Regions from separate parts of the Streptomyces sp. NPDC037410 genome, predicted to be linked through region 1. Evidence: riboswitches for the same ligand, from Rfam matches in the RefSeq annotation. Region 1 holds a riboswitch; the other holds the start of a gene.
The links. A riboswitch is a leader RNA that binds a small molecule or an ion and turns the genes downstream of it on or off. The one in region 1 is predicted to bind glycine.
Positions count from the first base shown of each region.

Region 2: it holds a riboswitch for glycine, as region 1 does, so the genes downstream of both, gcvT (glycine cleavage system aminomethyltransferase GcvT) here and gcvP (aminomethyl-transferring glycine dehydrogenase) in region 1, are expected to answer to the same signal.

Region 1 is NZ_JBVJWR010000005.1:394,780-398,830, forward strand. It holds gene gcvP (aminomethyl-transferring glycine dehydrogenase) at 1-2,060, opposite strand, end outside; glycine riboswitch at 2,240-2,339, opposite strand; gene ACZ7HT_RS11330 (PRC-barrel domain-containing protein) at 2,453-2,827, shown strand; gene ACZ7HT_RS11335 (DNA polymerase IV) at 2,879-4,051, opposite strand, start outside.
Region 2 is NZ_JBVJWR010000028.1:48,448-52,498, reverse strand. It holds gene ACZ7HT_RS33010 (enhanced serine sensitivity protein SseB) at 1-707, opposite strand, end outside; gene ACZ7HT_RS33005 (AAA family ATPase) at 940-1,596, opposite strand; glycine riboswitch at 1,759-1,858, shown strand; glycine riboswitch at 1,860-1,985, shown strand; gene gcvT (glycine cleavage system aminomethyltransferase GcvT) at 2,047-3,171, shown strand; gene gcvH (glycine cleavage system protein GcvH) at 3,249-3,629, shown strand; gene ACZ7HT_RS32990 (serine hydroxymethyltransferase) at 3,662-4,051, shown strand, end outside.

The DNA.
Region 1 (4,051 bases):
TTGAGGTTGGCGCCGTCGACGTACACCTGACCGCCGACCTCGTGGACCTCGGCGCAGATGTCGGCGACGTGCTCCTCGAACACACCGTGCGTGGACGGGTAGGTGATCATCAGCACGGCGAGCTCGTCGCGGTACTGGGCGATCTTGGCGCGCAGGTCCTCGACGTCGACCTCGCCGTCCTCGGCGGTCTTGACGACGACGACCTTCATGCCGGCCATCACCGCGGAGGCGGCGTTGGTGCCGTGCGCGGAGGACGGGATGAGGCAGACGGTGCGCTGCTCGTCGCCGTTGGCGCGGTGGTAGGCGCGCACGGCCAGGAGGCCGGCGAGCTCGCCCTGCGAGCCGGCGTTCGGCTGGATCGACACCTTGTCGTAGCCGGTGACCTCGGCCAGGCGCTCCTCCAGCTCGGTGATGAGCGTGACGTAGCCCTGGGCCTGGTCGATCGGGGCGAAGGGGTGGATCTGGCCGAACTCGGGCCAGGTCACCGGCTCCATCTCGGTGGTCGCGTTCAGCTTCATGGTGCAGGAGCCGAGCGGGATCATGCCGCGGTCGAGCGCGTAGTCGCGGTCCGCGAGCTTGCGCAGGTAGCGCAGCATCGAGGTCTCGGAGCGGTGCGCGTGGAAGACCGGGTGGGTCAGGTACGCGTCGGAGCGCAGCAGACCGGCGGGGAGGGTGTCCTCGGTGGCGGCGTCCAGGGCCGCCACGTCGGCGGTGACGCCGAAGGCGCCCCAGACCGCGGCGAGCTGCGCGCGGGTGGTGGTCTCGTCGCAGGAGACGTACACCAGGTCGGCGTCGGCACGGTAGAGGTTCACGCCGGCCTCGCGGGCGGCGGCGACGACCTCGTCGGCCTTGCCGGGCACGCGGACGGCGAGCGTGTCGAAGTACGAGCCGTGCACGACCTCGACGCCGCCGGCGGTGAGACCCGCGGCGAGGATGGCGGCGTAGCGGTGGGTGCGCTCGGCGATCTGCTTCAGACCGTCCGGGCCGTGGTAGACGGCGTACATGCCGGCCATGACGGCGAGCAGCACCTGGGCCGTACAGATGTTGCTGGTGGCCTTCTCGCGGCGGATGTGCTGCTCGCGGGTCTGCAGGGTCAGGCGGTAGGCCTTGTTGCCGTCGGCGTCGACGGAGACACCGACCAGCCGGCCGGGCATCGAGCGGACGTGCTTGTCCTGGACCGCCATGTAGCCGGCGTGGGGGCCGCCGAAGCCCATGGGGACGCCGAAGCGCTGCGTCGTACCGACGGCGATGTCGGCGCCCAGCTCGCCCGGCGAGGTGAGCAGGGTGAGCGCGAGCAGGTCGGCGGCGACGGTGACGATCGCGCCGAGCTCGTGCGCGGCGTCGATCAGCGGCTTGATGTCGCGGACGGCACCGGAGGCGCCCGGGTACTGGAGGAGCACACCGAAGACACCGCGCTCGGCGACCTCGGCGGGGATGCCCTCGCTCAGGTCGGCGACGACGACCTCGACACCGGTCGGCTCGGCGCGGGTCTCGATGACGGCGACGGTCTGCGGCAGGGCGTCGGCGTCGACGAGGAAGACACCGTTCTTGACCTTGCCGATGCGGCGGGACAGCGCCATGGCCTCGGCGGCGGCGGTGCCCTCGTCGAGGAGGGAGGAGCCGGCGGTGGGCAGACCGGTCAGGTCGGCGACCATGGTCTGGAAGTTCAGCAGGGCCTCCAGGCGGCCCTGGGAGATCTCCGGCTGGTACGGCGTGTAGGCCGTGTACCAGGCGGGGTTCTCCATGACGTTGCGGAGGATCACCGGCGGGGTGAAGGTCCCGTAGTAGCCGAGACCGATCATCGGGGCGAGGACCTGGTTGCGGTCGGCGAGCGCGCGCAGCTCGGCGAGGACCTCGGCCTCGGTGCGCGCGGCCGGCAGGCCCAGCGCCTCGGCGTTCTTGATCACGTCCGGCACCGCGGCGGCCGTGAGCTCGTCGAGCGAGCCGTAACCGACCTGGGCGAGCATCTTGGCCCGAGCCTCGGCGTCGGGCCCGATGTGCCGCTGCTCGAACGGGATGCCCTGTTCGAGCTCGGAGAGCGGAGTGCGGTTGGCGGTCATGTACGGAGGCCTCCTGGTCGTCACGACCTGCGAGGGGCACCACGGCGCGGGTACCCGGACGGCCTCCCCCTCTGTCATTTCAACCTGAGAGTTTCACCGGCACGCCTCGCGGCACGCCGGCTTTCACCGTCGGTGAGAGCGGAATGCCGTCGGACATCCGCTCTGCTTTCCAGAGTGACCTCGTCCGCGCGGTACAGGGGCCTGAGAGATTCCGGGGAGGATTTGCTCCTTCGGCGCCCACCGGAAGATTTCTCCGGGGGACTCTCCCGCACAGGGTCGACAGCCACAACCAGCCTACCAGCGCGGTTGCGGCTTCCATCGCTCAAGTGGCCGACATCCCAGTTGTGCACTTTCGTAGGGGTGTAGAGCAGTTGCGACCAGTTGGAGGGACCGTGCAGACCGATATCGATCCGCGCAGCCTGATAGGCCGCAAGGCGTTCGACCGGAACGGGCACAAGATCGGAACCGTGGACGAGGTGTACCTGGACGACGCGACCGGCATCCCCGAATGGGCGGCCGTCCGCACGGGCCTGTTCAGCCGGGACGCCTTCGTCCCCCTGGAGCCGAGCGCCCTGCTCGACGACGGCCTCCACATCCCGTACGAGCGGGCCCTCATCAAGGACGCCCCCGACTTCGGCGTGGGCCGCCACCTCTCCCCCGAACAGGAACTCCAGCTCTACCGCCACTACAGCCTCGCCCTCCCGCCCCCGCCCGCGGACACCCCGGACCGGGACTTCGGCCGCCTGGCGGGCCAGGACGGCGCCTGAGGCCCCGGACCAGCGGCCACCGGAAGACCCGCACCGCACGGCCGGTGCGGGTCAGGCCGCCGCGTCGTCCCCCCGGACCAGCGGCAACGGTTCCGACGGCTCCAGGTCCGGGTCGTCCACGGCGAACGTCCGCACCCGCCCCGGCCCGGACCACGGCTCCTCGAAGCGCACCGTCACCCGGCCGACCCCGCTCCCCTGGACCCAGCCCGCCCCGTACACGGCGTGCCGCACGTCACGCCCGGGTGCCCACCCCCGCTCGGCGGTCTCGGTCGCGGTGGCAGGCGAGGCCTCGGCCTCCTCGGACGCGGCCTCCTCCGCCGCCGGCCGCTCCGCGGCCTCCGCCGCCGCCTCCGCCTGGGCGAACAGGTCCTCCTGCGTGTAGTCCGCGAGCCCGCTCACCCCCACCCCGAGGAGCCGCACGCCCCCCGTCGTGTCCACCGCCTCCAGGAGCCGCCCGGCGGCCTCCCGTACGACCGCCGGGTCGTCCGTCGGCCCCCGCAGTGTCTCGGACCGGGTCAGCGTGGAGAAGTCGTACCGCCGCACCTTCAGGACGATGGTCCGCCCCGAGTGCCCCGAGGCCCGCAGCCGCCCCACGCACCGCTCCGCGAGCCGTTCGACCTCGATCCGGATCCGTACCCGGTCGTGGATGTCCGCGTCGAAGGTGTCCTCGACGGACACGGACTTGGCGTCCCGCTCGGCCACCACGGGCCGGTCGTCGTACCCCTGGGCCATCCTGTACAGCGAGGTCCCGTGCGCCCGCCCGAGCAGCCGTACGAGCTCGTCCTCGCCCGCCTCCGCGAGATCGGAGACGGTGGTCATCCCGGCGCGCCGCAGATGCTCCCCGGTGGCCGGCCCGACCCCGGGCAGGATCCGCACCGACCGCGGCCCGAGCAGCTCCCGCTCGGTCCCGGGCTCGATCAGGACGAGCCCGTCCGGCTTGGCCTCCTCGGAGGCGATCTTCGCGATCATCTTGGCCCCGGCCAGCCCTACGGACCCGGTGAGCCCGGTCGTCGCGAGGATGTCCACCCGCAGCCGCTCCCCCACGGCCCGGGCGCTCGCGCTGTCGTCGGCGATACCGCCGGCTTCGAGGTCGACGAAGGCCTCGTCGAGGCTGAGCGGCTCCACGAGCGGGGAGAGCCGCCGGAGCAGCTCCATGACCTGGTCGCTGATCGAGCGGTAGAAGGCGAAGCGCGGCACGAGATAGGCGGCGTTCGGCGCGAGCCG
Region 2 (4,051 bases), on a different contig from region 1:
CGCTCCAGCATCCAGTCGCCGACCGGGTCCTGCGCCATGTCGAGCAGGATGAGGTTGACCGGCCAGGCGACCTCGACCCGGCCGAGGGCGCGGCCGAGGGCGTCCAGGGGCGCGGTGCGGTCGGCGCCCTCCCAGTGGGAGACCTGGACGCCGATGAAGAGCGCGGGTTCGCCGCCCTCGACGCTGGCGAGGGCGCGGCGGGCGGTGGCGACGGTGCCGATGGCCTCGAACTCGGCGGAGGCGGCGGCGAGGAAGTCGACCGGGTCGTCCTGCCAGTCGGGCTCGAAGAGCCGGACGCGGCCGCCGCTGGCGGGGCCGTCGAGCGGGGTGCGGCCGACGCGGCAGAGCTCGGCGACGGCGGGCGGGGGCAGCGGGACGCCGACGGTGCCGCCGGGGTTCACGACGATGCCGAGCTGCGGGGGCAGGCCGCGGGCGAAGTCACGGGCCGGGGCGACGGTGTACGACATGTGGTCGCCGACGCAGGCGAGGAACTGCTGCTCGGAGCTGAAGACGGGGACGAAGGCCGCGCCCTCGATCTCCATGGTGGCGAGGTCGAGGTCCTGGCTGTCGGGGCCGCCGCCGTTGGGCAGGGGCACCCAGACCGGGCTGCGGCCCAGCACCTCGACGAGGCGTCCCCCGGCCTCGGGGTTGCCCAGGGAGGCGGCAAGGACCTCTTCCAGCTCGTTGCCCGGCCACGTCACGTCCACGGTCGCGTTTCCCCTTCTCGCACGGCCTGCCGCACCGGCCGCCCGGCAGCACCCTAACGCCGCGTCGCCGCCGCCGCGGCCAAAAGGGAGGGTACGGGCGTCCCGGACCGCCCGCGGTCCCGCCCCGGGACACGGCCGGGGACACCGGCGCCGGGCGGCGCACCCTGGAAGCCGCGGGCCGCCCGGGGGATCGGCGGGGCGCGCGGCGAGGACCGGCTCGGGGCGGAACCCCTCAGGCGGCCTGCCGGAAGCCGATCCTGCGGAGGGCGTCGGCGGAGTCCCGGTCGAGGAGGGTCACCGAGGCGCAGCCGTGCGGCAGGCTGCCGGACTCGGCGGCCCGCAGGAGCCGGCCGACGGCCCGCCGGTGCCGCGCGAAGGCGTACGCGGAGACGCCCCGGCCCCGGGCGTGCTGGCCGGCCTTCGCGGTGTCCGGGGTGACGTCGAGGAGGAGCAGGTGCAGGGCGCGGCCGCGCCGCCGCGCCTCGCGGGCGAGCCAGCCCCGCACCCAGGACTGGGTGCCGCAGTCGTGGACGATCAGGCTCGCGCCGGAGCGCAGGGCGCGGCGCAGTCCGGCGTAGTGGGCGATCCGTACGAGGGGACGGTAGACGGCGTACGGGAGGAGGCGCGGCATGCGGGCCTCCCAGCGCTCGCGGGCGTCCTGGGAGTCGATGCCGCTGCCCTGGGCGGCGCGCTTCATCAGGGTGGACTTGCCGCTGCCGGGCAGCCCGGAGACGACGACGAGGTCGCCGGCGGCGAAGGTGAGGGTGCGGGGGCCGCGGCCGCCGCGCTCGCGCAGGTCCCGCAGGAGGCGGCCGCGGCTCCGGGCGCGGGCCCGCTGGGACGGTATGCCGGTACTCGCCGCGTATGCGCCGGTGTGCTGGATCCTCATCGCGCTCCCCCCTGTCGGGCCTCAGGAGAACCCGAGGAGACCCTTGCCCAAGAAGTGTAAAGAAACGGTAATGCGGCACAAGTGATTTGCCCCGCCGACACCGCGTGCGATGATGTGCGCGCCAGGCGCGCACAGTCGCCGTACAACCGCATACCGGCCGCTCGAATCCGCGCGGGAGAGTTCCGGACCGCCGAGCGCGTCCGGGCGCCGAAGGAGCAAGACCCTCCCTTGAATCTCTCAGGCCCCGTACCGCGTGGATGAGGCAGATCTGAAAAGCGGGACACCCCTGGGTGTCCCCACCCAAGGTGCAAGCCGACCACTCGGCGCCGTTTCGTCGGCGCCGGGATGCCCTCGGTGAACCTCTCAGGTTCCATGACAGATGGGGAGGACGTCCTCGCCCGTCATGTGTTTTCGTCACCGATCACGCCCTTGGGACCCGGGAGCCACCCCATGAGCACTGCCCCCCGTCTGACCGCCCTCGATGCCCTGCATCGTTCGCTGGGCGCGACCATGACCGACTTCGCCGGCTGGGACATGCCGCTGCGCTACGGCAGCGAGCGCGACGAGCACAACGCCGTCCGCACCAAGGCCGGCCTCTTCGACCTCTCCCACATGGGCGAGATCACCGTCACCGGCCCGCAGGCCGTGGAGCTCCTCGACCACGCCCTCGTCGGCAACATCTCGACCGTGGGCAACGGCCGCGCCCGCTACACGATGATCTGCCAGGAGAACGGCGGCATCCTCGACGACCTGATCGTCTACCGCCTCGGCGAGACCGAGTACATGGTCGTCGCCAACGCCTCCAACGCCCAGGTCGTCCTGGACGCCCTGGTCGCCCGCTCCGAGGGCTTCGACGCCGAGGTCCGCGACGACCGCGACGCGTACGCCCTGATCGCCGTCCAGGGCCCGGAGTCCCCCGGCATCCTGAAGTCGCTCACCGACGCCGACCTGGACGGCCTGAAGTACTACGCCGGCCTGCCCGGCACGGTCGCCGGCGTGCCCGCGCTGATCGCCCGCACCGGCTACACCGGCGAGGACGGCTTCGAGCTGTTCCTGAAGCCCGAGCACGCCGAGGGCGTCTGGAAGGCGCTGACCGAGGCGGGCGAGGGCGTCGGCCTGATCCCCTGCGGCCTGTCCTGCCGCGACACGCTCCGCCTGGAGGCGGGCATGCCGCTGTACGGCCACGAGCTGACCACGGCCCTCACCCCCTTCGACGCCGGCCTGGGCCGCGTCGTGAAGTTCGAGAAGACGACGAACGAGGGCCGCTTCGTCGGCCGCGAGGCCCTGGAGAAGGCCGCCGAGCGCGCCGAGACCGCCCCGCCGCGCAAGCTCGTCGGCCTGATCGCCGAGGGCCGCCGCGTCCCGCGCGCCGGCATGCAGGTCGTCGCGAACGGCGAGGTCATCGGCGAGGTCACCTCCGGCGCCCCGTCCCCGACCCTCGGAAAGCCGATCGCGATGGCGTACGTCGACGCGTCCCACGCCACGCCCGGGACCGAGGGCGTCGGTGTGGACATCCGCGGCACCCACGAGCCCTACGAGGTCGTGGCGCTGCCGTTCTACAAGCGCCAGAAGTGACGCAGTCGTCTCGTTCCGCGTCTCATCCCGTAAGACCCACGTTCATCAGTACTCCCCCGATCCAGGAGAATCAGGTCATGAGCAACCCCCAGCAGCTGAGCTACACCAAGGAGCACGAGTGGCTGTCGGCGCCGGTCGACGGCGTCGCGACGGTCGGCATCACGGAATTCGCGGCCAACGCGCTCGGTGACGTCGTCTACGCCCAGCTCCCCGAGGTCGGCGAGACCGTCACCGAGGGCGAGACCTGTGGCGAGCTGGAGTCGACCAAGTCCGTCAGCGACCTGTTCTCCCCCGTCACGGGCGAGGTCGTCGCGGCCAACCAGGACGTCGTGGACGACCCGTCCCTGGTGAACTCCGCTCCGTTCGAGGGTGGCTGGCTGTTCAAGGTCCGGATCTCCGAGGAGCCGAAGGACCTGCTCTCCATCGACCAGTACACCGAGCTCACCGCCGGGAACTGAGACCGGGCCCGAGACCCCCTAGGGATCGATTCATGTCGCTTCTGAACACTCCCCTCCACGAGCTGGACCCCGACGTCGCCGCCGCCGTCGACGCCGAGCTCCGCCGTCAGCAGTCCACCCTCGAGATGATCGCCTCGGAGAACTTCGCTCCGGTCGCGGTCATGGAGGCCCAGGGCTCCGTCCTCACCAACAAGTACGCCGAGGGCTACCCGGGCCGCCGCTACTACGGCGGCTGCGAGCACGTCGACGTGGCCGAGCAGATCGCGATCGACCGGATCAAGGACCTGTTCGGCGCCGAGTACGCCAACGTGCAGCCGCACTCCGGCGCCTCGGCGAACCAGGCCGCCCTGTTCGCGATCGCCCAGCCGGGCGACACGATCCTGGGTCTCGACCTGGCGCACGGCGGCCACCTCACCCACGGC